DNA from 3 places in the Streptomyces sp. NPDC053076 genome. Region 2 is predicted to be linked to each of the others. Evidence: predicted binding sites of a transcription regulator. Region 2 holds the regulator's gene; each other region holds the start of a gene.
The links. The regulator HrcA, encoded in region 2, represses chaperone genes, less so after heat shock. The targets are predictions, from matches to a motif close to TTNGCACTCNGNNNNNCNGAGTGCNAA.

Region 1 (9,382 bases), on a different contig from region 2:
CCGGGTGATCGAACCGGGCGAGGTCCAGGTGGGGGATCCGGTGGAGATCGTGCACCGGCCGGACCACGGGGTGACGGCGGCGATGCAGTTCCGTGCGGTCACCACCGAGCGGGAGCTGCTGCCGCGGCTGCTCGCGGCGGGCGGGGCGCTGCACGCGGAGGCGCTGGCGAAGGCCCGGAAGTACGTGACGGAGCACGGGGGCTGAACGGCCGTCAGGGCAGCGCGGGGCCCGGCGTGCACGGGCAGCGGAGGCTGTCGGTCCGGGTCACTACCCTTGGGCCATGACAACGGCTCTGATTACGGGATCGACCGCGGGAATCGGTGCCGCGTTCGCGCGGCGGCTGGCGGCTGACGGGCATGACCTCGTGCTGGTCGCGCGGGACACCAAGCGGCTGCGCGAACAGGCGACGGAACTGCACGACCGGCACGGCATCGAGGTGGAGGTGCTGACCGCCGACCTGGCGCAGGACACGGGCATCGAGGCGGTGGCCGCCCGGCTCGGCGACCGGAAGAACCCGGTCGACCTGCTGGTCAACAACGCCGGCTTCGGCAACAAGGGACGCTATCTGGACGTCTCGATGGCGGACGAGCTGAGGATGCTCAAGGTGCACTGCGAGGCGGTGCTCCGGCTGACGTCGGCGGCGGCCGAGGCGATGCGCGAGCGCGGCCGGGGCGGGGTGGTGAACGTCGCCTCGGTGGCGGCCTTCGTCCCGCGCGGCACGTACGGCGCGTCCAAGGCGTGGGTCGTGCAGTTCACCCAGGGCGCGGCGAAGGACCTGGCCGGCAGCGGGGTCCGGCTGATGGCGCTGTGCCCCGGGTTCGTGCGCACCGAGTTCCATCAGCGGGCCGGGATGGGCACGGACAACATCCCCGGCTGGATGTGGCTGGACGCCGACAAGCTGGTCGCGGCCGCCCTGGCCGATCTCGCGCGCGGGAAGTCGCTGTCCATCCCGGATCCCCGGTACAAGGCGCTGATGGGGCTGGCGAAGGTGGCGCCGCGCGGACTGCTGGGCGGGATCACGTCGAAGACCGGGCGGAAGTACGGGCCGCAGTAGCAGAGGGGTGGCGCTGCCGTCCCGGTGGGAAAATGGGCGGGACGGTTACCGGACCAGGGGGGCCGGAGGCGGCGCCATGACCTTCGTACAGCTCATCGAGTGCAGGACGAGCCGGCTGGACGAGATGAACCGGCTCATGGACGACTGGGTCCAGCAGACCAAGGGGACGCGTACCGCGACGCACGCGGTGGTCGGCACGGACCGTTCGGACGCGTCGCACGTCGTCGAGGTGGTGGAGTTCCCCTCGTACGAGGAGGCGATGCGGAACTCGAACCTGCCGGAGACCGACCGGATCTTCCGGGGGCTGGTCGCACTGTGCGACGAGATGCCGACGTTCACCGACCTGGACGTCGTGCGGGACGAGCCTCTGTCCGAGCATGTCGTGCGCGCCTTCTTCGAGGCGCTGCGCACCGCGGGCGAACTGCCTCCGCTGAACGATCTGCTCGACGAGGACATCCACAGTCACGACCCGATGAACCCGCAGGACACCATCGGCCTGGACAACGTCCGCGCCGAGTTCCGGATGTGGCGCGGTGCCTTCGACTTCGCGTTCACGGTCGAGGACGTGTTCGCCCAGGGTGACCGGGCGTGCGCGCGGTGGACCTGGCGGGCCACGCACCGGGGCGACTTCCTGGGGATCGCGCCCACCGGCAGGCAGGTCACCATGACCGGGATGACGCTGTTCCGGTTCGGCGCCGACGGCAAGATCGCCGAGCTGTGGTGGCAGCACGACCAGCTGGGGCTGATGCAGCAGCTCGGCGCCCTGGACGAGTTGGAGCAGTAGGCCGACCGGGCGCACAGGGCGAAGGCCCGGCCCCCTCGACGGGGTGCCGGGCCTTCACTCACGGGCGGTCGCCTCAGTGGGCGTGGCCGTGGCTGTGGCCGTGACCCGCGGCCTCCGGCTCCTCTTCCTTCTTCTCGACGACCAGGGTCTCGGTCGTGAGCAGCAGGGAGGCGATGGAGGCGGCGTTCTCCAGGGCGGAGCGGGTGACCTTGACCGGGTCGATGACGCCGGCCTTCACGAGGTCGCCGTACTCGCCGGTGGCGGCGTTGTAGCCCTGCCCCTTGTCCAGGTCCTTGACCTTGGACACGATGACGTAGCCCTCCTGGCCGGCGTTCTCGCCGATCCAGCGCAGCGGCTCGACCACGGCGTTGCGGACCACGGCGACACCGGTGGCCTCGTCGCCGGTCTTGCCGAGGTTGCCCTCCAGGACCTTGGAGGCGTGGACCAGGGCGGAGCCACCACCGGAGACGATGCCCTCCTCGACCGCGGCGCGGGTCGCGGAGATGGCGTCCTCCAGACGGTGCTTCTTCTCCTTCAGCTCCACCTCGGTGGCGGCGCCGACCTTGATCACGCACACGCCGCCGGCCAGCTTCGCGAGGCGCTCCTGGAGCTTCTCGCGGTCCCAGTCGGAGTCGGTGTTCTCGATCTCGGCCTTGATCTGGGCGACGCGGCCGTGGACTTCCTCGGACTTGCCGGCGCCGTCGACGATCGTGGTGTCGTCCTTGGTGACGGTCACGCGGCGGGCGGAGCCGAGCACGTCGACGCCGACCTGGTCGAGCTTGAGGCCGACCTCCTCGGAGATGACGGTGGCGCCGGTGAGGACGGCCATGTCCTGGAGCATCGCCTTGCGGCGGTCACCAAAGCCCGGGGCCTTCACCGCGACGGCGTTGAAGGTGCCGCGGATCTTGTTGACGACCAGGGTCGACAGGGCCTCGCCCTCGAGGTCCTCGGCGATGATCAGCAGCGGCTTGGAGGAGCCGGCCTGGATGACCTTCTCCAGCAGCGGCAGCAGCTCGGTGATGGAGGAGATCTTGCCCTGGTTGATGAGGATGTACGGGTCCTCCAGGACGGCCTCCATGCGCTCCTGGTCCGTCACGAAGTACGGCGACAGGTAGCCCTTGTCGAAGGCCATGCCCTCGGTGAAGTCCAGCTCCAGACCGAAGGTGTTGGACTCCTCGACGGTGATGACACCGTCCTTGCCGACCTTGTCCATCGCCTCGGCGATCAGCTCGCCGACCTGCTGGTCCTGGGCGGACAGCGCGGCGACGGCGGCGATGTCGGACTTCTCGTCGATCGGGCGGGCCGAGGCGAGCAGCTCCTCGGAGATGGCCTTGACGGCGGCGTCGATGCCCTTCTTCAGGGCGGCCGGGGAGGCGCCGGCGGCGACGTTCCTCAGGCCCTCGCGGACGAGCGCCTGGGCGAGGACCGTGGCGGTGGTGGTGCCGTCACCCGCGATGTCGTTGGTCTTGGTCGCCACCTCCTTGACCAGCTGCGCACCGAGGTTCTCGTACGGGTCGTCGATCTCGACCTCGCGGGCGATCGTGACACCGTCGTTGGTGATGGTGGGGGCACCGAACTTCTTGTCGATGACGACGTTGCGACCCTTGGGGCCGATCGTCACCTTGACGGTGTCGGCAAGCTTGTTGACGCCGCGCTCAAGGGCGCGACGGGCGTCCTCGTCGAACTTCAGGATCTTCGCCATGGCAGCGGGAGCCCTCTCGGAAATCTGTGGGTGAAAAGCGCAGCGCCCCGGGCGCCCGGCTTCTTATCGGATGCGGGGGCCAGGGGCGCAGCTCAAAGCAGAGAGTTGCTTGAGGTGATTACTTCTCGATGATCGCGAGGACGTCGCGAGCCGAGAGCACGAGGTACTCGTCGCCGTTGTACTTCACCTCGGTGCCGCCGTACTTGCTGTACAGAACGACGTCGCCGACCTTGACGTCGAGCGGCAGGCGCTCGCCGTTCTCGAAGCGGCCCGGGCCCACGGCGAGGACGGCGCCCTCCTGGGGCTTCTCCTTCGCGGTGTCCGGGATGACCAGGCCAGAGGCGGTGGTCTGCTCGGCGTCGAGCGGCTGGACCACAATGCGGTCCTCGAGCGGCTTGATGGCAACCTTGGAGCTGGTGGTCGTCACGATCCGACCTCCCCCTTCGGAGATCTCACGGGGTTAACTGTCTGAGGTGGCGACCAGGTCGATCCGTCGTCGCGGGTGCCGGATCTGCCCGTCGCGTTTGTTGGCACTCTCACCTGCGGAGTGCCAGAGCCGAGACTATGACCGGGGTTAGCACTCGGTCAAGCGGAGTGCCAATCGGCGTGTGGCGCGTCGGCCGGCGTCCGAGGCTCCGCCGGTGTGTCCCGGCGGTCCGGTGCCGGGCCGCCGGCTCCGGGAACCGCCGCCCCCGGGACCCTGGCTTCGGGCCTTGCCGCCCTCGTCCTCGAACGCCCGGACGGGCTGGTTGCCGCCGGGACGAGCTACAGGTAGTCCTCGAGCCGTCCCACCGTCAGTCCCCGCCGCTGCGCTTCCCTCAGCACCCGCACCGTGCGCTCGCGCAGGGAGAGTTCCCCCGACTCGTCGGGGCCCACCAGGACGATGTCGCCGGGACGCAGGTGGCGGGAGCCGTGGGTGCAGGCGAGGCCGGCCGGGGTGAGGGCGGCGCGCCACAGGACGAGCGCGGAGATGCCGCAGTCGGCCGCGGCGCGCCGGGTGGTGGCGTCGTAGGAGCCGTAGGGCGGGCGGAAGAGGCGGGGGCGGGCGCCGAGGCGGGCGCGCAGGCGGTCCTGCTGGCCGCAGATCTCGGCGCGCTGCTCGGCGTACGGCAGTCCGGCCGGGGCCCGGTGGTCGACGGTGTGGTTCTGGATGCCGGCGCCGAGTGCGCGCAGGCGGGCGAAGTGCCCGTAGCCGGGCGCGGCGACGCTGTCGGTGAGGAACAGGGTGACGGGCAGCCGGAGTTCGCGGACCATGTCGACGAAGCGGGGGTCCCGCTCGGCGCCGTCGTCGTAGGTGAGGAAGACGACCGGGTCCCGGGTGGGGACGTGGTCGGCCACCGGGGGCAGGGCGTGCGCCCCCGGGTGCGCTGCGAGCGGCCGGGCCGGGTGCACCGGGGAGCGGGCGAGCGGCTGGGTCAGCCCCCAGCGCAGATAGCTGCGGTCGGCCCCGGCGCGCGGGTGCACCCCTTGGGCGGCCTTCTTCCCGAGGCGTTCGATGGGGTCGACGGACTGGGCGCAGCCCGTGAGGAGCAGGGCCGCGGCGAGGACCGCCGCCGGCCCCCGCAGGCGCCTCACAGGTAGTCCTCCAGGCGGGCCACGGCGTAGCCCTCGCGCGTGGCCTTGTTCAGGAAGCGGCGCATGTCGTCCACCATCGTGCCGTTCCAGTCGTCCCGGCCACGGAAGTGGGTGAGGACGATGTCGCCGGGGTGCAGGCTGCGGTCCCAGTCGCGGTACTCCCAGTGGTCGACGAAGACCTCCTCGTCCCAGATGGGCGCGTACTTGATCCCGCACTCCTTCGCGGCGCGCAGGGTGTCGCCGTTGTAGTTGCCGTACGGCGGCCGGAACACGGTGGGCGCCTTGCCGAACTGCTTCTTCATGATGGCCTGCATGCCGCAGATCTCGTCCCGCTGCTCCTCGTAGGACAGGCCGGGCAGGTAGGGGTGGGTGAGGGTGTGGTTGTTCAGGGTCACGCCCTGCGCCTGCATCCTGCGGAAGTAGCCGTAGTCGTCCTCGACGAGGTAGTTGCTCAGGAAGGCCGTGTACGGGATCTTCAGCTCGCTCATCATGCGCAGGAACGCCGGGTCCTTGTCGGCCCCGTCGTCGATGGTGAGGAAGACGACCTTCTGCCGGGTGGGGACGGTGGTGAAGACCGGCGGGAGGTCCTCCTCCTCCTGGCCGTCCACCTCGAAGCCGTCCCGGGGTGTGATCGTGGGCTTCTTCGCCGGCGGGGCCGGGGGCGTGAGCGGGGCGTGGTCCAGGCCCCAGCGCTGGGCGGCGGCGACCAGCCGGGCGTGCTCGCCGGCCTGCCGGGCCCGCGGGTCCTGGGGGCGGGCGGGACCGTGCCGACCGGTGGCCGGTTCGGGGCTGCCGGCACAGCCGGACAGGAGGACGGCGGCAGCCAGCGCGACGGCCGTGGAGCCCGCGGCCGTCCTCGCGACCCGCGCCCGACATTTGTCATTTTGTACTACTGCTCGCATGGTGCCGGATCCTCCCAGGCCCCGGCCCGCGAACCGGGCCGACACCGCCGCCGGAGGCGCACCATCCACCGACTGGCCCACAATGACCCGGTGAACGACCTCGCTCTGCTCCTCACCCCCGAAGGCCGCGCCCTCCTCGACGAGGTGCGCGACACCGAGCCCGCGCGGGAGCTGGCCGTGGCCACCCGGTTGCGCCGCGACCACCCGGCCGAACTGGTCTCGGCCGCGCTCGGCCAGGCCCGGCTGCGGCAGCGGGCGGTGGCGAAGTTCGGGGCCGCGGACGCCGGGCGGATGTTCTTCACCCCGAACGGGGTCGAGCAGTCGACGCGCAGCAGCGTGGCGACGTACCGGGCCCACCGGCTGCGGGAGCTGGGCGTGACCTCCGTGGCCGACCTGTGCTGCGGCATCGGCGGGGACGCGATCGCGCTGGCGCGGGCCGGGATCCGGGTGCTGGCCGTGGACCGGGACCCGCTGACCGCGGCGGTGGCCCGGGCGAACGCCGAGGCGCTGGGGCTGGCCGGCCTGATCGAGGTGCGGGAGGCCGATGTCACGGAGGTGGACACCGCCGGGTACGACGCGGTGTTCGTGGACCCGGCCCGGCGAGGCGGACGCGGGAGGGTGTTCGACCCGGAGGCGTACTCACCTCCGCTGTCCTGGGCGATCGAGACCGCCCGCACGGCGCCCCGGGCCGCCCTGAAGATCGCCCCGGGCATCCCGCACGAGGTGGTCCCGGCCGAGGCCGAGGCCGAGTGGATCTCCGACGGCGGGGACGTGAAGGAGGCGGTGCTGTGGTTCGGCACCGGCGCGCCGGGCGCCGTGCGGGCCACGCTGCTGCCGGGCCCGCGCACGCTGCTCGGCCGCGGGCTGCCCGACCCCCAAGTGCGGCCGGTGGGGCGCTACCTGTACGAGCCCGACGGCGCCGTGATCCGAGCGCACCTGGTCGCCGAGGTGGCCGAGGAGGTCGGCGGCGGCCTGGTCGACCCGACCATCGCGTACGTCACCGCCGACGCGCCGCGGCCCACCCCGTACGCCACCGCCTACGAGATCACCGACCGGCTCCCGTTCAACGTCAAGAAGCTGAAGGCCCTGCTGCGGGAGCGCGAGGTCGGCACGCTGACCGTGAAGAAGCGCGGCTCGGCGGTCGAGCCGGAGGAACTGCGCCGCAAGGTCAGGCCGCAGGGCCCGAACGCGGCCACGGTCTTCCTCACCCGGGTGGCGGGGGCGCCGACGATGCTGATCGGGGCTCCGCTGCGGGCGCCCGCCGGAGCGTCTCCACTCGGCTGAGCAGCAGCTTCCGTTCCCTGTCGTTGTGGGCCAGCCCCGCCGCGCGGACGAACTCCTCGCGGGCCTCGGCGGTGCGCCCCAGGCGGGACAGCAGGTCGCCGCGGACGCTGGGCAGCAGGTGGTAGTCGCGCAGCGCGGGCACGGCGGCCAGGGCGTCCACCAGCGTCAGGCCCGCGGCCGGGCCGTCGGCCATCGACACGGCGACCGCCCGGTTCAGCTCGACCACCGGGGACGGCGCGCGGACGGCCAGCAGGCCGTACAGCGTGGCGATGGCGCGCCAGTCGGTCTCCTCGAACGCGTACGCCCGCGCGTGGCAGGCGGCGATGGCCGCCTGGAGGGCGTACGGGCCCGGGGACCCGCCCGCGGTGGCCCGGGCGCGGTCGAGGGCACGGATCCCACGCGCGATGAGCATGCGGTTCCAGCGGCGGCGGTCCTGGTCCCTCAGCAGCACCGGCTCGCCGTCCGGGCCCGTGCGGGCGGCGGTGCGCGACGCCTGGAACTCCAGCAGCGCGGTCAGGCCGTGCACCTCCGGCTCTCCGGGCATCAGCGCGGACAGGACGCGGGCCAGCCGCAGCGCGTCCTCGCACAGGCCGGGGCGCAGCCAGTCGTCGCCGGCGGTGGCCGCGTAGCCCTCGTTGAAGACCAGGTAGATGACGTCCAGGACGGAGCCGAGGCGAGCCTCGCGGTCGGGCCCGTACGGCACCTCGAAGGCGACGTTCTTCGTGGCCAGGGTGCGTTTGGCGCGGACGACCCGCTGGGCGATCGTCGGCTCGGGCACCAGGAAGGCCCGAGCGATCTCGGCCGTGGTCAGGCCACCGAGCAGACGCAGGGTGAGCGCGGTGCGGGCCTGCGGGGACAGCACCGGGTGGCAGGTGGTGAAGACCAGCCGGAGCAGATCGTCGTCGATGTCGTCCGGGGCGGCCGGCTCCTCCGGCGGGGTCGTGGTCTCCAGGTCCCGGCCGATCTCGGCGAGTTTGCGGGCGTAGGACTCGCGCCGCCGGATCAGGTCGACGGCCCGGTGCCGGGCGGTGGCCATGAGCCAGGCGCCGGGATTGTCGGGCACCCCGTCCCGGGGCCACCGCTCCAGGGCGGCGACCATGGCGTCCTGCGCCAGCTCCTCGGCGATGCCGACGTCCCGCACGATCCTGGCGACGCCGGCGATCACGCGGGGCGACTCCAGACGGAAGACGGTCTCGATCGCGTGCGCCGCGGCCGGACCCGGTGCGGCGGGCCGCGGTGGCGTGGGCCGGGAAGCGGCGGACTGTGGCGGAGTGGGCCGCGGTGGCGTGGGCGTGGGCTGTGGTGGCGTGGGCTGTGGTGGCGTGGGCTGTGGTTCCACAGCCCACATGCAACACCCCGGCGGGCAGCGGGCCAAACCGGCTCAGCCCTCGGCGATCTCCCGCAGCTCGCAGGCGATCTGCCACTCCTGGCCGTGGACCCTCAGGAACCGCTGGGTCCACTCCAGCGCCTCGGCCCGGTCCTTGCACTGCATGAGCGCGTAGCCGCCGATGACCTCCTTGGACTCGGTGAACGGCCCGTCGGTGACGGACGTCTTCTCGCCGTTCCAGTCCACCCGGGTGCCCTGGGCGGACGGGGTGAGCCCGCCGGTGTCCAGCAGGACACCGGCCTTCGTCATCTCCTCGATCAGCTCGCCCATCCGCCGCATCAGCTCCTCGCTGGGCCCCCCGGCGGGGGCGGCGGACTCGTCGACGCGCACGAGCGACAGGTAGCGGGGCATGGTGACTCCTTCGGTCGGGCGGCGGGACCGTTCCCCGCCGCTCACCCATGCGTCGAACGGGAGAGGCCCGGATCGACACGGCCGCGGAAAAATCTCCGGGGATTTTTTTCCGGGTCGTCCCTCACGGCGGGACGCCCTCAGCGCAACGGGGTCGTCCCTCACGGCGGGGACGCCCTCAGCGCAGGGACGACCAGAGCGCGCTCGCCGCCGGTTCCTCGGGGACCACCCGGTTGGGATCGGAGGGTGCCGTGACCACCGGCATGGTCACCGTTGTCACCCGGTCGGCGGTCAGGCCCTCCAGGCTCCGGCCGAGACTCATCAGCTCACCCAGGGAGTCCAGGC
Region 2 (9,382 bases):
GGCCACGAAGGCGAGATCGAAGACGTGTTCGTCGTAGACCGGGTCGAAGGCGCGGTGGGAGAGGAACGCGAGGTGCTTTCCGTCGAGGGTGAAGGCGGGCGCGTAGTCCTGGAAGCGGAGCGGGGTCGCCTCGATGACCGAGAGGTCGGTGGTGTGGGCGATGCGCAGCTGGGACAGCGGGCGGGGGCCGGGGTGGGCCCAGGCGAGCCAGGCGGAGTCGGGGGAGAAGGCGAGGCCGGAGACCTCGCCGTCGTCGCTGCGGTCCACCTCGCGGACCTCACCGGTCTCCCGCTCGACCAGGAGCAGTCTGCCGTCGTGCGCGGCCACGGCGGCCCGGCCGCCGTCGGGGGACATGGCCAGTTCCAGTACCCGGCCGAGCTGTCCGGCGGCCAGGCGGCGCGGGGGCGCGCCGGGCACGGTGCCGGTCGCGGGGGCGAACTCCAGGGAGTCGTCGCCCTCGGCGTCCGTCACCCACACCACCCACTCCTCACCCTCGGCGCGGAAGGCGCGCGGCATCCGGGCGCGCACCCCGGGGGTGGCGGCCAGGGCCCGGGCGGGCCCGGAGCGGTGGGTGACCCAGTGGATCCCGCCGCGCACACAGACGGCGCTGCCGCGCGCGGTGTGGTCGGGGGACGCCTCGCCGAACCAGCGGGAGGCGTTGACCGGGCGGGGCCGCAGGTCGACGCGGGGCCCACCGAGCCGGATGTCCAGCCGGCGAGGTTCGGCGCCCTCCAGGTCCTCCAGCAGCCAGAGTTCACCGGCCTGGCTGTAGACGACCCGGGTGCCGTCGCCGGCCGCGTGCCGGGCGTAGAAGGCTCCAGGCGGTGTGTGCCGGCGCAGGTCGGAGCCGTCGGCGAGGGAGGAGTAGAGCGCGCCGGTGCCCTCGTGGTCGGAGAGGAAGGCGATCCTCCCCCACGTTCTCGGCTCCGCTCGGACAGGGGGCGCCCCCGCCCCCACCCACACCGGGCACTCGATGTTGCCGTCGATCTCCTCGTGCAGCCGTACGAACTGCCCGGCGCCCTCCTCGCCTTCGGCGGCCCGGTCGATCCACAACTTGCCCGCCGTACCGCCCCGGTAGCGCTTCCAGTAGGCGGCCTCGCGGCCCATCGGCGCGGACAGCAGCACGGTGGCCGGTCCGAGGGCCACATGGCCGACCGGGCCGTACGGCAGGGTCTCGGCCGGTCCGCCGTCCAGCGGGACGGCGTGGGCCCAGGTGTGCCGGAAGCTGGGCCGGCCGTGCGCGCCGAGCGCGAGCACCCGTCCGTCCGGAGTCCAACCGCGCACCTCGGTGCGGCGATTGCCCCAGTACGTCAGGCGCTGGGCGGGACCGCCGTCGACGGGGGCGACATGCACCTCGGGCGCTCCGTCGCGGGTGGAGGTCCAGGCGAGGTGCCTGCCGTCCGGCGATATCCGCGGCTGGGTCACCGGCACGTTGTCGGCGCTGACCCGCCAGGCCCGGCCGCCGTCGAGCGGCGCGAGCCACACGTCGTCCTCGGCGACGAAGGTCACCAAGTCGCCGTGCAGATGGGGGAATCGGAGGTAGGCGGAGCTTTCCGTGGTTCCCGTCGAAGCACCCTTTGTCACGCGGTCACTCTACGCAGCGAGCGGTGCGCCCGCTCCCGGTTTCCGATCACTTGCCCGGCACGGGCCAGACGGTCCGGGTGACGGTGACGGTCACGGTGGGCCGCGGCTGTCCCGTGGGCGGACGGTACGTCGGCCCCGGCCCGGCGGCGCAGTCGCCGAGCCCCTTCACGTGGAACACCTGCCTGCCGTCGACCTCGGCCTTGAGGTCCCCGCGCACGCAGGCGCCGTCGACGGCCTTGGTCACGAGCCCGGTGACGACGATCTTCCGCCTGTCGTCCGTCTCGCCCCGGCAGTCGACGGAGACGACGGTGGTCTCGGTCGGCGAGGGCGAGCCGCCCTTACCGCCGCCGTCGCCGTCGCCGTCGCCGTAACGACCGGTACAGGTCAGCCAGCTGACGTCCACGTGCCGCCGTTCCAGCGCGGCGGTCGCGGTCCGGTCGGTGGTGTACGCGGCGGTCGCGGATCCGAGGCCGCCCGGTTGGCACGCCACCGCGGCACCTGCGGCCAGCACGACGAGTCCCGCCACGGCCACCGTCCGCGGCCCGCGCCGCTTTTCTCTCCATGCCCCCATGTCCGGCAGAGTGCCACCGGCCCGAACGGTACGGAAGACCGCATACAGCCACTCACCCGTACGGGCAGCGGCGCAGCGCCCCGGAGGGACAGGGGGGCAGCGCCCCGAAGGGGCGCGGGGAACTGCGCGACCGGCCACGACGAACCCGCGGCTGACCGACGGCACATGCCGCCACCGCACCGCGCGGCCGAACCCCCGATGCGCGCGTCAGGCGCGCAGCAGCAGCCACTGCTGGAGTTCGACCAGATTGCCCTCGGGGTCCTTGAGGTGGGCCACGCGCATGCGGTCGGTCAGGGGAGCCGGGCCGTGCAGCAGGACGGCACCGCGGGAGGCGATCTGCGCGCAGTAGGCGTCCAGGTCGTCGACGCGCAGGACGACCAGGGAGCGGTGACCGGTGGCGGTCTCGCCCAGCTCGTTCAGCAGCTCGGCCATCATCGAGCGGTCCTGGAGCGCGATCCCGGCGGAGCCGACGTGCGGGCTGAACTTCTCGTACGGCCCCTCCGTCGCGCCGGACTGCGGCTTGAGACCGAGGACATCGGCGTAGAAGCGGTAGCAGGCGGCGAAGTCGGTGACCAGCAGCCGCACTTGGGCGAGTTCCACGGTGTCCCCCAGATGTCAGGACCAGCGGCCGGTGCGGCCCAGCAGCAGGGCCACGGCGGCGGTGCCGGCGGTGGATGTACGCAACACGGTAGGACCCAGCACGCACGCCTTCGCACCGGCCTCCTCGAACAGCGCAAGCTCGTCCCGCGCGACGCCCCCTTCCGGGCCGACGACCAGCACGATCTCGCCCTCGGCGGGCAGTTCGGCGGTCGCCAGCGGCACGCTCTCGTGCTCGAAGTCGGAGTGCAGCACGGCGGCGAAGTCGGCCTTGGCGAGAAGTGCGGCAACCTGCTTGGTGCTCGCCGCGTCCGTGACCTCCGGGAAGCGCAGCCGGCGGGACTGCTTGCCGGCCTCGCGCGCGGTGGCCCGCCACTTGGCGAGCGCCTTCAGGCCCCGCTCGCCCTTCCACTGGGTGATGCAACGGGCGGCCTGCCAGGGCACGACCACGTCGACACCGGTCTCGGTCATCGTCTCCACGGCCAGCTCGCCGCGGTCGCCCTTGGGCAGGGCCTGGACGACGGTGATCCGGGGGCTGGGCTCGGGCTCCACCGGGAACTCGAAGGGCTCGACGACCATGTGGTCCTTGCCCGACACGCTGACGACGACCCCGGCGGCGCCCCGCCCCTTGCCGTCGGTGAGCACCACGTTCTCCCCGGGCTGCAACCGCCGTACGGAGACGGCGTGCCGCCCCTCCGGGCCCTCGACGTCGACGACCGAGCCGGGGCCCACGCCCTCCAGCGAGTCGACGACGAACACCGGCGCGGTCATCGCGGACCACCCCCGGCCGACAACGCTGTCCTGGCCGCGTCGAGTTCCTCGGCCAGCACCTCCACCAGACGTCCGGCCGGCAGCTCCCGGGCCATCCGGTGACCCTGCCCCGCCCACAGTGACATGCCCTGCGCGTCCCCGGCCTTGGCGGCGGCCTTGCGCAGCGGCGCGGTGAGGTGGTTGACCTCCGGGTAGGCGGCGGGAGCGTACGGGCCGTGCTCGCGCATGAAGCGGTTGACCAGGCCACGCGCCGGGCGGCCGGTGAAGGCCCGGGTCAGCTCGGTGCGCGCGAACAGGGGGTCGGTCAGCGCCCGCTTGTGCAGGGCGCTCGCGCCGGACTCGTGGGTGGCGAGGAAGGCGGTGCCCAGCTGGGCCGCGCTCGCGCCCGCCGCGAGGACGGCGGCGATCTGGCTGCCGCGCATGATGCCGCCGGCGGCGACGACCGGAATGCCCACGGTCTCCCGGATCTGCGCGATCAGCGAGAGCAGCCCGATGCCGGAGCCGTCGTTCTCCAGGAGGTCCCGGTGGGTGCCCTGGTGGCCGCCGGCCTCCACGCCCTGCGCGATCACCGCGTCCGCCCCGGCCCGCTCGACCGCGCGGGCCTCCTCCGCGGTGGTGGCGGTGACCAGGGTGAAGGTCCCGGCCCGGCGCAGCTTGTCGAACACCTCACGGCTCGGCACGCCGAAGTGGAAGGAGACCACCGGCACCGGGTTGTCGAGCAGGACGGCGAGCTTGGCGTCGTAGCCGTCGTCCCGGCCGCTGTCCGGGTCGCCCAGCTCGGTGTCGTACCAGGCCGCCTCGCCGGCCAGCTGGTGCGCGTACACCTCGACGGCACCGGACTCGGCGTGCTCGGGGTGCGGCATGAAGACATTCACGCCGAAAGGACGGCTCGTGAGCCCCCTCAGCTGCTTGATCTCCTGGTACATCCCGTCGGCGGTCTTGAGTCCGGCGGCGAGAAACCCGAGGCCACCAGCCTCGGAGACGGCGGCGGCGAGCTGCGGGACGGAGACACCGCCCGCCATGGGGGCCTGCACGATCGGGTGGGGAAAGAGATCGGTCAGCGCGGAGGACATGACGGCATGTTGTCACGTCCCCCGTACAAGTCCGAATCGGGACTTCCCCTTGTCACATGCCACTTGTCGGCCGGCCGGGCCGGGGCGGCCGGCCGCTCCGCAACCCGACGATTCCGGTGCTGGAGGGGCGGGGCCGGGACCCAGGGGCTTCGCCCCCCGAGGGGTCCAAGGGGCTTTCGCCCCTTGGACGGCACCTACGGATCAGCGCCCGTTGAACGCGTCCTTCAGCCGCGAGAACAAGCCCTGCTGGCCCGGCTGGAACTGCCCCGTGGGCCGCTCCTCGCCGCGCAGTTTGGCCAGCTCGCGCAGCAGGCGCTCCTGCTCGGGGTCGAGCTTCGTCGGGGTGGTGACCTCCACGTGCACGATCAGGTCGCCCCGGCCGCCGCCGCGCAGATGCGTGACACCCCGGCCGTGCAGCGGGATCGACTGCCCGGACTGGGTGCCGGGCCGGATGTCGACCTCCTCCATGCCGTCCAGGGTCTCCAGCGGCACCTTGGTGCCGAGGGACGCGGCGGTCATCGGGATGGTGACCGTGCAGTGCAGGTCGTCGCCGCGCCGCTGGAAGGTCGAGTGCGGCAGCTCGTGGATCTCGACGTACAGATCACCGGCCGGGCCGCCGCCGGGGCCGACCTCGCCCTCCCCGGCGAGCTGGATCCGGGTGCCGTTGTCGACACCGGCCGGGATCTTCACGGTGAGCGTGCGCCGCGAGCGGACGCGGCCGTCGCCGGCGCACTCCGGGCACGGGGTCGGTACGACCGTGCCGAAGCCCTGGCACTGGGGGCAGGGCCGGGAGGTCATGACCTGGCCCAGGAACGACCGGGTGACCTGCGAGACCTCACCGCGACCGCGGCACATGTCACACGTCTGGGCGGACGTGCCCGGAGCCGCGCCCTCGCCGTTGCAGGTGTTGCAGACGACGGCGGTGTCGACCTGGATGTCCTTGGTCGTCCCGAAGGCCGCCTCGTCCAGCTCGACCTCGATCCGGATCATCGCGTCCTGGCCGCGCCGGGTGCGCGAGCGCGGCCCGCGCTGCGACGCCGTACCGAAGAACGCGTCCATGATGTCGGAGAAGTTGCCGAAGCCACCGGCCCCGAAGCCGCCCGCGCCCGCGCCGCCCGACTGGGAGAGCGGGTCGCCGCCGAGGTCGTAGACCTGCTTCTTCTGCGGGTCCGACAGCACCTCGTAAGCGGCGTTGATCTCCTTGAACCGCTCCTGGGTCTTCGGATCGGGGTTGACGTCCGGGTGCAGCTCGCGCGCGAGCCGACGGAACGCCTTCTTGATCTCATCCTGCGACGCGTCGCGGCGCACGCCGAGAACGGCGTAGTAGTCCGTGGCCACTTACGACTCCGCCAGGATCTGTCCGACGTACCGTGCCACTGCGCGTACCGCTCCCATCGTTCCCGGGTAGTCCATGCGGGTCGGTCCGACCACGCCGAGCTTGGCAACCGCCTCGCCGCCCGAACCGTAGCCGACCGACACGACGGACGTGGAGTTGAGTCCTTCATGGGCGTTCTCGTGGCCGATACGCACGGTCACGCCCGGGTCCTTCGCCTCGCCCAGGAGCTTGAGGAGCACGACCTGCTCCTCAAGGGCCTCCAGGACGGGCCGGATCGTGAGGGGAAAGTCATGCCCGAAGCGGGTGAGATTGGCGGTGCCGCCGATCATCAGCCGCTCCTCGTTCTCCTCGACCAGTGTCTCCAGCAGGGTGGAGAGCACGGTGGAGACCGTACCGCGGTCCTCGGCCTCGAAGGCTTCCGGCAGGTCCTCGACCAGCTGCGGCACGTCCGCGAACCGGCGGCCCGCGACCCGGCTGTTCAGCCGCGCCCGCAGATCCGCCAGCGAGGACTCGCCGAACGGCGCCGGGCAGTCGACCATCCGCTGCTCGACCCGGCCGGTGTCCGTGATCAGCACGAGCATCAGGCGCGCGGGAGCCAGCGAGAGCAGCTCCACGTGCCGGACGGTGGACCGGGTCAGCGACGGGTACTGCACGACGGCGACCTGCCGGGTCAGCTGCGCGAGCAGCCGCACCGTGCGCGCCACGACGTCGTCGAGGTCGACGGCGCCCTCCAGGAAGTTCTGGATGGCCCGCCGCTCGGGCGCCGTCATCGGCTTGACGCCCGCCAGCTTGTCCACGAACAGCCGGTAGCCCTTGTCGGTGGGGATGCGCCCGGCGCTGGTGTGCGGCTGGGCGATGTACCCCTCGTCCTCGAGGGCCGCCATGTCGTTGCGGACGGTGGCCGGGGAGACGCCGAGGCTGTGCCGCTCGGTGAGCGCCTTGGAACCCACCGGCTCCTCGGTGCCCACGTAGTCCTGGACGATGGCGCGCAGCACCTGAAGCCTGCGTTCACTCAGCATTCGCGCGCACCTCCAGCACGTCTTCCCCTGTCCCTTCGGGTCGTCCCCCTGGCACTCTTCCCATGTGAGTGCCAGCATTCCCCGGCCCAGTGTACGGCTGTCGGGTACACACTGGGCAAGGTCGGGCCGCCGTACCGGGTCGTAGCGCTAGCGTCGCCGCTATGACCGTGACTTGGGAAGAGCTGGGGTGGGAACGGCTGGCCGCCGGGGTGGGGCGGTGCCGGCTGCCCGGCTGGGACTGCACCGCCGGCCTGGTGCTGGGCGCGGGGAAGGCGCTGATGGTGGACGCCGGGTCGAGCCTGGCCGAGGGGGCGCGGCTGCGGGCTCGGGCACAGGAACTGGCCGGCGGCCGTGTGACCCATCTCGCGCTGACCCACCCCCACTTCGACCACGTCCTCGGGGCGTCCGTGTTCGCCGGCGCCGAGGTGTACGCGGCGGTGGGCGCCGACTCCGTGTTCGCCCACGAGCGCGCGGAGCTGCGCAGGGACGCGATCGGGAACGGGCTCCCGGTGGCGGACGCGGACGAGGCGGTGGACGCGCTGACCCCACCACGGCACCTGGTCTCCGGCGAGTGGACCCTCGACCTCGGCGAGGGCCGGCAGGCGCTGCTGGCCAACGTGGGACCCGGTCACACCGCCTACGATCTCGCGGTCCTCGTCCCCGGCTCCCCGGAGGTCGTCTTCTGCGGTGACCTGGTGGAGGAGTCCGGTGAGCCCCAGGCGGGCCCGGACGCGGTCCCGTCCCGCTGGCCGGACGCGCTCGACCGGCTGCTGGCGCTCGGCGGTGAGGACGCACTGTACGTGCCGGGTCACGGAGCGGTGGTGGACGCGGGCTTCGTACGGTGTCAACGGGACGCGCTGGCAGCACGGTTCGGCGTGTCGTGAGCGTGATTCCGCGGGTTCTCCTATGGTCGTCCGAATGCGCCCACCCGCCTCCCGCCCCCGCCCCTCCCACGAGGGCCCTTCGGGCCCGCGCCCTCGTGTGTACTCCGCCGATCTGACCCCGCCGTGGAAGAAGCCGAAGCCCGTGCCGGAGGTACCGGCCGAGCCGGGCCTGGTGGTGGAGGAGCCCGGCACCGGGTTCTGCGGGGCGGTGATCGGCTGCGAGGCCGGCACGGTGACCCTGGAGGACCGCTTCGGCAAGCACCGGGTGTTCCCGCTGGAGCCGCGCGGCTTCCTGCTGGAGGGCAGGGCGGTGACGCTCGTACGCCCGTCGGCCGCCCCCGCCCGCCCCACCCGTACGGCATCCGGTTCGGTCGCCGTGCCGAACGCACGCGCGCGCGTGGCACGCGCCGGCCGCATCTACGTGGAGGGCCGGCACGACGCCGAGCTGGTCGAGAAGGTGTGGGGCGACGACCTGCGCGTCGAGGGCGTGGTCGTGGAGTACCTGGAGGGCGTGGACGACCTGCCGGCGATCGTCGCCGAGTTCGCCCCGGGCCCGGACGCCCGCCTGGGCGTCCTCGTGGACCACCTGGTCCCGGGGACGAAGGAATGGCGGATCGCGGAGTCGGTGACCAGTGACCACGCCCTGGTAGTCGGCCACCCGTACATCGACATCTGGGAGGCGGTGAAGCCGTCGTCCCTGGGCATCCGGGCGTGGCCGACGGTCCCGCGGGGCCAGGACTGGAAGACGGGCGTGTGCCGGGCCCTGGGCTGGCCGGAGAACACGGGCGCGGTGTGGCAGGCGATTCTGCGGCGGGTGGGGTCGTACAAGGACCTGGAGCCGGAGTTGCTGGGACGGGTGGAGGAACTGATCGACTTCGTCACGGCACCCGCGTAGGAGCCCGTCAGGGCGCCCACGGAGGAGTTCATGGGCGCCTACGGAGGAGTTCGTCACAGCGCCCGCGGAGGAGTTCGCGGGCGCAGACGAAGAAGCCCGTCGCGGCGCCCGCGGAGGAGTTCGCGGGCGCCGGCGAAGGAGCCCGTCACGGCGCCCGCGGAGGGAGTTCAGTCCACCAGGTCCCGCACCACCGCGTCCGCCAGCAGCCGCCCCCGCAGCGTCAGCACGGCCCGTCCCTCCTCGTACGGGCCGTCGTCCAGGAGCCCGGCCGCCAGCGCCCGGCGGGAGGCCGCGAGCCCCTCCTCCTTCAGCAGGGACAGCGGGACACCCTCACGCAGCCTCAGCTCCAGCAGGATCCGCTCCACCCGGCGGTCCTCCCCGGACAGCAGCTCCCGGCCCGCGCCCGGGGAGCGGCCGGAGGCGAGGGCCGCCGCGTAGGCGCCCGGGTGCTTCACGTTCCACCAGCGCACCCCGCCCACGTGCGAGTGCGCCCCGGGCCCGGCGCCCCACCAGTCGGCGCCCCGCCAGTACAGCTCGTTGTGCAGGCAGCGGCCCGCCTCGGAGGTGGCCCAGTTGGACACCTCGTACCAGTCGAAGCCCGCCCGGCTCAGTGCCTCCTCGGCGATCAGGTACCGGTCGGCGTGGGCGTCGT
Region 3 (9,382 bases), on a different contig from region 2:
CTGGAGCAGGGCAAGGTCGTCATGGCCGCCGTCTACGGCGGTGAGCTCATCGGCATCGAGGGCAACTACGACGACGTGAACCGCTTCTGCTCCGAGCTGATCGGCGACCCGGCCGGCGAGGGCTGGGGCTTCGTCAACGTCAACCTGCGCCCGTACTACGCGGAGGGCTCCAAGACCCTCGCGTACGAGATCTGCGAGCAGCTCGGCTGGCAGCTGCCTGACCAGATCGTGATCCCGATCGCCTCCGGCTCCCAGCTCACGAAGATCGACAAGGGTCTCCAGGAGCTGATCAAACTGGGACTGGTCGAGGACAGGCCGTACAAGATCTTCGGCGCGCAGGCCGAGGGCTGCTCCCCGGTGTCCACGGCCTTCAAGGCCGGGCACGACGTGGTGCGCCCGCAGAAGCCGAACACCATCGCCAAGTCCCTGGCCATCGGCAACCCGGCCGACGGCCCCTACGTCCTGGACATCGCGCGCCGCACCGGCGGTGCCGTGGAGGACGTCACGGACGCGGAGGTCGTGGACGCCATCAAGCTGCTGGCCCGCACGGAGGGCATCTTCGCCGAGACGGCGGGCGGGGTGACCGTCGGCGTCACCCGCAAGCTGCTCAAGGACGGCGTGCTGGACCCGGCGAAGACCACGGTCGTCCTCAACACCGGCGACGGCCTGAAGACCCTGGACGCGGTGGCCGGGACCGGCCTCACCGCCACCATCCGCCCGACCCTGGACTCCTTCCGAGAGGCTGGCCTCGCATGAGCGTGACCGTTCGCATCCCCACCATCCTGCGCACCTACACCGGCGGCCGGGCCGAGGTCGCCGCCGAGGGCGCGAACCTCGGCGAGGTCATCGCCGACCTGGAGAAGAACCACACCGGTATCGCCGCCCGGGTCCTGGACGACCAGGGCAAGCTGCGCCGCTTCGTGAACGTGTACGTCAACGACGACGACGTCCGTTTCGAGCAGGGCCTGGAGACGGCGACCCCCGAGGGCGCCGGTGTCTCGATCATTCCGGCCGTGGCCGGAGGCTGATTATTACCTTCGGTAACCTCGGTTACCGGCTGTACATCGAATTGCCCCCTCCGTGAGAGAAGCGGAGGGGGCAATTCTGCGTGATTGAGCGCGGTAGAGTTGGGGAACGCGGTCGTGACCTTCGGGTCGCGGGCCCTGGAATCATGCCGCCCGCCCGACAAGAAGTAGCCAAAGTGTGCGGGTTATCTGCGGCTTTTGTGCCTTTCGCGGGGCCCGACTTGCCCTGACGTCGGGTGAATTCTCCCCACTTCCCGGACCGTGCGCGTCCAGAATTCTCGTCCGATTGACCTGTTGCAGACGGCAGTTGGACAGATACATTCAGCCGCGGTCGACGCGTTCCGGCGCACGCCCCCGGCCAATGGGGGGTGAGGTCTGACCCGGGTCCGCGAAGTGTGGATCTGTGCAAGGGCCAGTAATAGGGGAGTTAGGCATGGCTCAGGGCACCGTCAAGTGGTTCAACGCGGAGAAGGGGTACGGCTTCATCGCGGTCGACGGTGGTGCGGACGTCTTCGTCCACTACAGCGCCATTCAGATGGACGGCTACCGCACCCTGGAGGAGGGCCAGCGGGTGGAGTTCGAGATCTCGCAGGGCCAGAAGGGCCCGCAGGCCGACATGGTCCGCCTCAGCGCCTGAACGTTTCTTGTCCGAAGGGCCCGCACCTCGCAGAGGGTGCGGGCCCTTCGCCGTCCCCGGTCCGGTGTTCGCGGGTGGCTGACGGCGGCCCCGTTCCCGGGTGAGGCGCTTGCACTCGACCATGCCGAGTGCTAATCATTGCGTTAGCACTCTGAAGGTGAGAGTGACAACGAAGGACCGGGTCGGTGAGGCCCGCAGGCCAGGTGGGGCAAGGAACCACGCGGCCGGCGAGCCGTCCGTCGCGGGCGCGGGCGCGGTCCGAAGGAATCACCCCCAGTCCTGGAGGGACCACTTCACATGGCCAAGATCATCGCGTTCGACGAGGAGGCGCGGCGCGGCCTCGAGCGCGGCATGAACCAGCTCGCGGACGCCGTGAAGGTGACGCTCGGCCCCAAGGGCCGCAACGTCGTCCTCGAGAAGAAGTGGGGCGCCCCCACGATCACCAACGATGGTGTCTCCATCGCCAAGGAGATCGAGCTCGAGGACCCGTACGAGAAGATCGGCGCCGAGCTGGTCAAGGAAGTCGCCAAGAAGACGGACGACGTCGCCGGTGACGGTACGACCACCGCGACCGTGCTCGCCCAGGCCCTGGTCAAGGAGGGCCTGCGCAACGTCGCCGCCGGTGCCAACCCGATGGCTCTGAAGCGCGGTATCGAGAAGGCCGTCGAGGCCGTCTCCGCCGCCCTGCTGGAGCAGGCGAAGGACGTCGAGACCAAGGAGCAGATCGCCTCCACCGCGTCCATCTCCGCCGCCGACACCCAGATCGGCGAGCTGATCGCCGAGGCGATGGACAAGGTCGGCAAGGAAGGCGTCATCACCGTCGAGGAGTCCCAGACCTTCGGTCTGGAGCTGGAGCTCACCGAGGGTATGCGCTTCGACAAGGGCTACATCTCGGCGTACTTCGCCACCGACATGGAGCGGATGGAGGCGTCGCTCGACGACCCGTACATCCTGATCGCCAACTCCAAGATCTCCTCGGTCAAGGACCTGCTCCCGCTGCTGGAGAAGGTCATGCAGTCGGGCAAGCCGCTGCTGATCATCGCCGAGGACGTCGAGGGCGAGGCCCTGTCGACCCTGGTCGTCAACAAGATCCGCGGCACCTTCAAGTCCGTCGCCGTCAAGGCCCCGGGCTTCGGTGACCGCCGCAAGGCCATGCTCGGCGACATCGCCATCCTCACGGGCGGCGAGGTCATCTCCGAGGAGGTCGGCCTCAAGCTGGAGAACGCGACCCTGGACCTCCTGGGCCGCGCCCGCAAGGTCGTCATCACCAAGGACGAGACCACCATCGTCGACGGCGCCGGCTCCTCGGAGCAGGTGGGCGGCCGCGTGAACCAGATCCGCGCCGAGATCGAGAACAGCGACTCCGACTACGACCGCGAGAAGCTGCAGGAGCGCCTGGCGAAGCTCGCCGGCGGTGTCGCGGTCATCAAGGCCGGTGCCGCCACCGAGGTGGAGCTCAAGGAGCGCAAGCACCGCATCGAGGACGCCGTCCGCAATGCGAAGGCCGCCGTCGAGGAGGGCATCGTCGCCGGTGGTGGCGTGGCCCTGCTCCAGGCTTCCCAGGTCTTCGAGAAGCTGGAGCTGGAGGGTGACGAGGCGACCGGCGCCAACGCCGTGCGCATCGCCCTGGAGGCCCCGCTGAAGCAGATCGCCGTCAACGCCGGCCTCGAGGGCGGTGTCGTGGTGGAGAAGGTGCGCAACCTGACCCCGGGCCACGGCCTGAACGCCGCGACCGGTGAGTACGTCGACCTGGTCGCCGAGGGCATCATCGACCCGGCGAAGGTGACCCGTTCCGCGCTGCAGAACGCCGCCTCCATCGCCGCGCTGTTCCTCACCACCGAGGCCGTCATCGCCGACAAGCCGGAGAAGGCCGCCGCGCCGGCCGGCGGCGGCATGCCGGGCGGTGACATGGACTTCTGATCGACCCCGGTCGATCACCCGTCCTACGGACCGAGGGCGGTACCCCCAGCTTCCGGCTGGAGGTACCGCCCTCGGGCGTTCCCGTGTTCCGGTGCGTGCTCGCTCAGGGGGCGATGCGCAGGGCGGTGAACCGCGGCCGGGCGAGATCCTCCGCCTCGTCGCGGACGGCCAGCGACACGCCGCCGCTGGTGCGCGCCGACACCGGCTTGGTGGTGGCGCGGGCCGTCAGCGAGGTCCGGCCGTTGGCGGGGTGCGGGTTGATGTCGTGGTAGGCGAGGACGATCGGCGCGCTCGTGCGCGACACGGCTGCCATGGGCCGGGTGTCCGAGCCGGTGGCGGGCGGCGCGACCTGGTCGGTCACCGTGCGCCGCGTGGCGTCGTAGTGCCAGGCGGTGAGGAACGGGGGGCCCGGTCGATTCACCCGGTTGCCGGTCGGCTCGCCATATGTCGGGAGTCACACGCCACCCGCCCGGGAGGGGGAATGCGGGGGCCGCTCACCGGCATTACTTAAGGAGTTGCAACAATGCGCACGCACATACCAGCTGGTAACCCCGTCATTCGCGAGGAGCCCCCACATGACCGTCACCACGCCCCCCGTCTCCCGGGCGGCCCGTCTCCTCTCCCGCCCGATCGCGCTGAACGGCCTGACCGTCCCGAACCGGATCGTGATGGCGCCGATGACCCGCATGTTCTCCCCGGGCGGCATCCCCGGCGAGGACGTGCGCTCGTACTACGCGCGCCGGGCCGCCGCCGGCGTCGGCCTGCTCGTCACCGAGGGCACCTACGTGGGGCATGAGTCGGCGGGCCAGAGCGACCGCGTACCGCGGTTCCACGGCGAGGAGCAGCTGGCGGGCTGGGCGAAGGTCGCCGAGGACGTGCACGCGGCCGGGGGCACGATCGTCCCGCAGCTGTGGCACATCGGCATGGTTCGCAAGCAGGGCGAGCCGCCCTTCGCCGACGCCCCGGCCGTCGGCCCCTCCGGTCTGGTCACCGCGGGCGCCGAGCCGACCGGCAAGATCATGACGCAGGCGGACCTGGACGCCGTCATCGGCGCGTTCGCCCAGGCCGCGGCCGACGCCGAGCGCATCGGCTTCGACGGCGTGGAGATCCACGGCGCCCACGGCTACCTGCTCGACCAGTTCCTGTGGGAGGGCACCAACCGCCGTACCGACGCGTACGGCGGCGACCCGGTGGCCCGCACCCGGTTCGCGGCGGAGATCATCGCCGCGGTCCGCGAGGCGGTGTCCCCCGAGTTCCCGGTCATCTTCCGCTACTCGCAGTGGAAGCAGCAGGACTACACCGCCCGCCTCGCCGAGACCCCCGAGGAGCTGGAGGCCCTCCTCACCCCGCTCGCGGCGGCCGGCGTCGACGTCTTCCACGCCTCCACCCGCCGCTACTGGCTCCCCGAGTTCGAGGGATCCGACCTGAACCTGGCCGGCTGGACGAAGAAGCTCACCGGCAAGCAGGTCATCACCGTGGGCTCGGTCGGCCTGGACGGCGACTTCATCAACGCCTTCCAGGGCGAGGGCTCCCCGGTCAAGGGCATCGAGAACCTCCTGGACCGCCTGGAGGCCGACGAGTTCGACATGGTGGCCATCGGCCGGGCGCTGCTCCAGGACCCCGAGTGGGCGGCCAAGGTCCTCTCCGACCGCTTCGACGAGCTGAAGCCGTACGACGCGGCGGCGCTGAAGAGCCTGAGCTGACCGGGCCTTCCCCCGCGCCCGGCCGGCCGGCGGCCGGGCGCTAGAGGTTGCCCATGGGCTCGATGTCGACCCGCACCGGCGTCCCCCACACCCGCAGCACCTCGTAGTCCGTGAACTCGTGGACGAGCCGGTACGCCATGGCGGGCCGGGAACCGCGGCGCTGGGCCGCGAGATACGCCTCCGCCTCGTGCCGGTCCCGGCGGGGTGTACCGCACAGCTGCCACTCCTGTCCGTTCCACAGCTCCGGCAGCCATCGCTGCTGGGGCTGCGGGCGGTCGCCGCGGACGCCGTACCGGGAGGGCGCGGTGGGGACCGGCTCGTCCGGGCGGGGCCTGTTGCCCTGGAACTCCGACCGGCGCGCGGCCCGGCGCCGGGTCTCGCACAACAGGCACCGGTCGGGGGCGCTCTCGTCCACGGGCCCTTGCGGGTGCTCGGGACAGCGGGTGGCGGGAGCACCGGTGGTGACGCTGTCGTCCAGCAGATCGAGGGCCCGGCGCAGGTCGTTCCTGATCTCGTGCAGCCGGGCCTCCGGCGTGTCGGTGGTCAGGGCCTCCCCGTGCTCGCCGAGCAGCCGGAGAGCCCGTCCGAGGGCGGTGAGCTGGGCGTGGTTCATATCGGTCGGTCGCCTCCTCCCCTCCATGGTGCCCTGCCCCGCTCCGCACCGGCCGCCGAGCCTCGCACCGGCGAACCCTGGGCGGAGTCGTGAGCACGTCGACGACCCGCACGGCCCGTCCCCGTGCCGCCCTTCACCGCTTCGACGCCGGCCACCCCGGGACGACAACGCCCACCACCCATGGCCGCCACGGCAGTTGCCCCGCCGCTTCGCGGGGTCCGGCCGCCCGGGGAGGGCAAGCGAAGCCGAACAGGTACGCCGGCCGTGGTGGAGGCGCGGCCATGGCACCCGCCCCCCCGCCCCCGGCCCCCGGGCCCCGGGTCAGCGGGGCGCCTGCGCCAGCGCCGCACGCAGGTGGCCGCCGGACTCCTCCAGAAGACGGGCGGCCGTCGGGCCGTCGACGCCCGCGAGCAGGGCCAGGATCGCCTGCTTCACCTCGCCGCCGGTCTCCGTGAGGGCCTTCTCGATCTCGGCGTCAGCCGCGCCCGTGGCCTGGGAGACGATCCGGTGCGAGCGGGCGCGGAGCTTGGCGTTGGAGGCGCGCACGTCGACCATCAGGTTCCCGTACGTTTTGCCGAGCCGGATCATCGTGATCGTCGACAGCATGTTCAGCACCAGTTTCTGGGCCGTGCCCGCCTTCAGCCGGGTGGAGCCGGTGATCAGCTCCGGGCCCACGACGACCTCGATGCCGTGCTCGGCGGCGGCGCCGAGCGCGCTGTGCTCGTTGCAGGCCAGACCGATGGTCAGGGCGCCCAGGGCGCGGGCGTGTTCCACGGCGCCGACGGCGTAGGGGGTGCGGCCGGAGGCGGAGACACCGACCACGGTGTCGTCGGGTGTGAGCTTCAGCGCGTCGAGGTCCCGGCGGGCCAGCTCCGCGGAGTCCTCCGCGCCCTCGACGGAGGTGACCATGGCCGCGGGGCCGCCCGCGATCAGGCCGACGACCTGCTCGGGGTCGGTGTTGAAGGTCGGCGGGCACTCGGAGGCGTCCAGCACTCCCAGCCGCCCGGCGGTACCGGCACCGGCGTAGACGAGCCGTCCGCCGCGGGTCATGCGCTCGGCCACCGCGTCGATGGCGGCGGCGATCCGCGGCAACTGGGCCGCCACGGCGGCGGGTACGCCCGCGTCCTCGCCGTTCATCAGCCGGGCGAGGTCGAGGGTGGGCAACCGGTCGATGTCGGCGAGCTCGGGCCGGAAGGCCTCGGTGGTCAGGGAAGCCAACTGGCTGCGCAGGTCAGAGGAGGTCATTGGGGGCGGCTCTCTCCGTGACTTTCCGATCGGGGGGCGGTGAACCTACCTGAAGGCGCGGGGCTGTGTCCGGCACGCGGCTCCGATCCCGCAGACACCCACAGCACTCACTCCTGTGGTCTAGCGCGAGGCACTCCGGTGCCGGTGGGCCAACGCCTCGTACGACGCGGCCAGCGCCGGGGCCGCGGTCTCGTACGTCTGCTGCGCCACGCCCACGAACAGACAGTCCACGACCAGCAGCTGGCTCGTCCGGGAGGACATCGCGGCGGGCCGCAGCTCCGTCTCCCGCGAGGTCGACGTGGTCAGCACGAGGTCGGCGTACTGGGTGACCGGCGAGTCGGGTCTGCCGGTGATCGCGACGGTGGTCGCCCCGTGCTCGAAGGCGACCCGGAGCGGCTCGATGACGTCCCCCGTCGACCCGGAATGGGTGATCGCGATCGCCACGTCGCCCGAGCGCAGCTGCACCGCGTTGGTGACCGCGAGGTGCGGGTCGCTGTGGGCGTGGGCTATGAGCCCTATCCGCAGCAGCTTCTGGGTGAGGTCCTGGGCGACGAGTCCCGACGCGCCTATGCCGTACACATCGGTGCGCCGGGCGGCGGCCAGCGCGGTGACGGCGCCGCCCAGCTGCACGGTGTCGATTCCGGCGGCCGTGTCGGCGAGGGTCTGCTGCTCCTCGTAGGCCAGTTTGGCGACGACGTCGGCGATGGGGTCGTCCACCGCGATGTCGGTGGTGATCGCGGGTGCCCGGCCCGACTGCTGCTGGGCGGCCAGGCCGGCGAGGGCGAGCCGCAGGTCGCGGTAGCCCGGATAGCCGAGCAGCCGGGCGGTGCGTACGACGGTGGCCTCGCTGGTGCCGGTGAGTTCGGCGAGGCCGGTCACCGTGAGTGCGGCGCAGCCGGCCGGGTCGTTCGCGACGGCCTCGGCGACGCGCTGCATGGACCGGGTCATGGAAGGGGCGAGCGTGCGCACCTTGGCGGCGAGCGAGCCGCCGGGACTGCCGAAACTTTCCTTCATGTCCTGGGTCACGAATGAAAGATATTTTCGGTTCGGTGTCGCGGTCAAGAGTGCGCACAATGGGGTGCATGGACCCCATCACCCCCCTGGAGCAGGCGTTGCACGCGGCCCGCGCCCTGGTACTCGCGGATCTGGTCGCGGGCCAGGTCGCCGAGGCGGACGTCGTCTCACTGGTGGAGGACGCCGTCGCCCAGCGGCGCTGGTGGGTCGAGCAGTGGCCGGAGGGCGCGACCTTCGTCGCCGGGCTGGTCGCCCAGGACGTGCAGGACGCGCTGCTGGACCGGTACGGCCGCTGGCCGCTGTGCCCGGTGTGCGGCTCCGGCGACCCGCACGCGCTGGACGTGGAGCCGGAACTGGGCCCCGACCCGCACTGGGTGTGCCACAAGGCGGGCGTGAAGGTCGCGTCCGTGGGTTCGCTGGGCTCGGCCACCGGCGGGATGGCCTCGTCGTGACGCTCTACATCGACCCGCCCTCCTGGCCCGGCCACGGCCGCATGTGGTCGCATCTGGTCAGCGATGCCTCGTACGACGAACTCCACGCGTTCGCCGCCGGGTTGGGCGTGCCGAAGCGGGCCTTCGAGCGCGATCACTACGACCTTCCCGCACACCGCTACCCGGACGCGGTGGCCGCCGGAGCGGTGGAGGTCAGCAGCCGCGAGGTGGTGCGGCTGCTGCGGGCGTCGGGCCTGCGCCGGCGGAAGAGGCGACAGGCTTCCTGACCCTCAGCTCCGGCGGACGTAGAGCAGGAGGGCGGCGTCCAGGTCGTGCTCGTTCTGGGCGATCCGTTCCTCCTCCACGGTCGCCCGGGTGAACCCGGCGCGGGTCGCCACGCCCTGGGAGGGCGCGTTGTCGTGCTCGATGGTCAGGGAGACCTGGTCGACGTCCTCCCGGGCCAGCGCCCACGCCGTCAGCGTGCGCAGCGCCTCGGTCGCGTAGCCGTTGCCGCGGGCGCCCACGGCGAGGTCGTAGCCGATCTCCACCCGCCCCTCCTCGTCCGGGGCGCCGTGGAAGCCGATGCCGCCGACGGCCCGGCCGTCCTCGGGCCGTACGAGGGCGAAGACCCCGAACTCCGGCCGGTGCGCACCGGCTTCGTACGCCTTCATCAGATGGGAGCAGGCTTCCCGAGTGCCCTCGTACGGGCCGCCGTCGATCCAGTCGAAGCCGCCCGTGCCGCCCAGGCGCAGATCGTCGGCGGCGGCCGGTCGGATCCCGGTCAGGATGACGCG

Region 1: a site for HrcA is predicted at 4,116-4,142, ahead of groES (co-chaperone GroES). Genes of this name have one in related genera too.
Region 3: a site for HrcA is predicted at 1,771-1,797, ahead of groL (chaperonin GroEL). Genes of this name have one in related genera too.

The regions. Positions count from the first base shown of each region.
Region 1 covers NZ_JBITZL010000006.1:260,905-270,286, reverse strand. The annotation lists gene ACIGYR_RS25255 (MOSC domain-containing protein) at 1-205, shown strand, start outside; gene ACIGYR_RS25250 (SDR family NAD(P)-dependent oxidoreductase) at 282-1,055, shown strand; gene ACIGYR_RS25245 (ester cyclase) at 1,132-1,839, shown strand; gene groL (chaperonin GroEL) at 1,913-3,541, opposite strand; gene groES (co-chaperone GroES) at 3,660-3,968, opposite strand; gene ACIGYR_RS25230 (polysaccharide deacetylase family protein) at 4,307-5,116, opposite strand; gene ACIGYR_RS25225 (polysaccharide deacetylase family protein) at 5,113-6,018, opposite strand; gene ACIGYR_RS25220 (methyltransferase domain-containing protein) at 6,109-7,302, shown strand; gene ACIGYR_RS25215 (RNA polymerase sigma factor) at 7,223-8,650, opposite strand; gene ACIGYR_RS25210 (YciI family protein) at 8,684-9,040, opposite strand; gene ACIGYR_RS25205 (LCP family protein) at 9,216-9,382, opposite strand, start outside.
Region 2 covers NZ_JBITZL010000002.1:550,770-560,151, reverse strand. The annotation lists gene ACIGYR_RS09755 (S41 family peptidase) at 1-1,512, opposite strand, end outside; gene ACIGYR_RS09750 (hypothetical protein) at 1,631-2,155, opposite strand; gene ACIGYR_RS09745 (VOC family protein) at 2,363-2,755, opposite strand; gene ACIGYR_RS09740 (16S rRNA (uracil(1498)-N(3))-methyltransferase) at 2,771-3,523, opposite strand; gene ACIGYR_RS09735 (nitronate monooxygenase) at 3,520-4,596, opposite strand; gene dnaJ (molecular chaperone DnaJ) at 4,798-5,934, opposite strand; gene hrcA (heat-inducible transcriptional repressor HrcA) at 5,935-6,951, opposite strand; gene ACIGYR_RS09720 (MBL fold metallo-hydrolase) at 7,113-7,835, shown strand; gene ACIGYR_RS09715 (DUF3097 domain-containing protein) at 7,870-8,730, shown strand; gene hemW (radical SAM family heme chaperone HemW) at 8,898-9,382, opposite strand, start outside.
Region 3 covers NZ_JBITZL010000009.1:178,053-187,434, reverse strand. The annotation lists gene thrC (threonine synthase) at 1-756, shown strand, start outside; gene ACIGYR_RS31680 (MoaD/ThiS family protein) at 753-1,028, shown strand; gene ACIGYR_RS31675 (cold-shock protein) at 1,459-1,662, shown strand; gene groL (chaperonin GroEL) at 1,960-3,582, shown strand; gene ACIGYR_RS31665 (hypothetical protein) at 3,686-4,003, opposite strand; gene ACIGYR_RS31660 (NADH:flavin oxidoreductase) at 4,158-5,285, shown strand; gene ACIGYR_RS31655 (hypothetical protein) at 5,326-5,898, opposite strand; gene murQ (N-acetylmuramic acid 6-phosphate etherase) at 6,220-7,143, opposite strand; gene ACIGYR_RS31645 (MurR/RpiR family transcriptional regulator) at 7,264-8,169, opposite strand; gene ACIGYR_RS31640 (hypothetical protein) at 8,226-8,609, shown strand; gene ACIGYR_RS31635 (DUF4031 domain-containing protein) at 8,606-8,875, shown strand; gene ACIGYR_RS31630 (GNAT family N-acetyltransferase) at 8,879-9,382, opposite strand, start outside.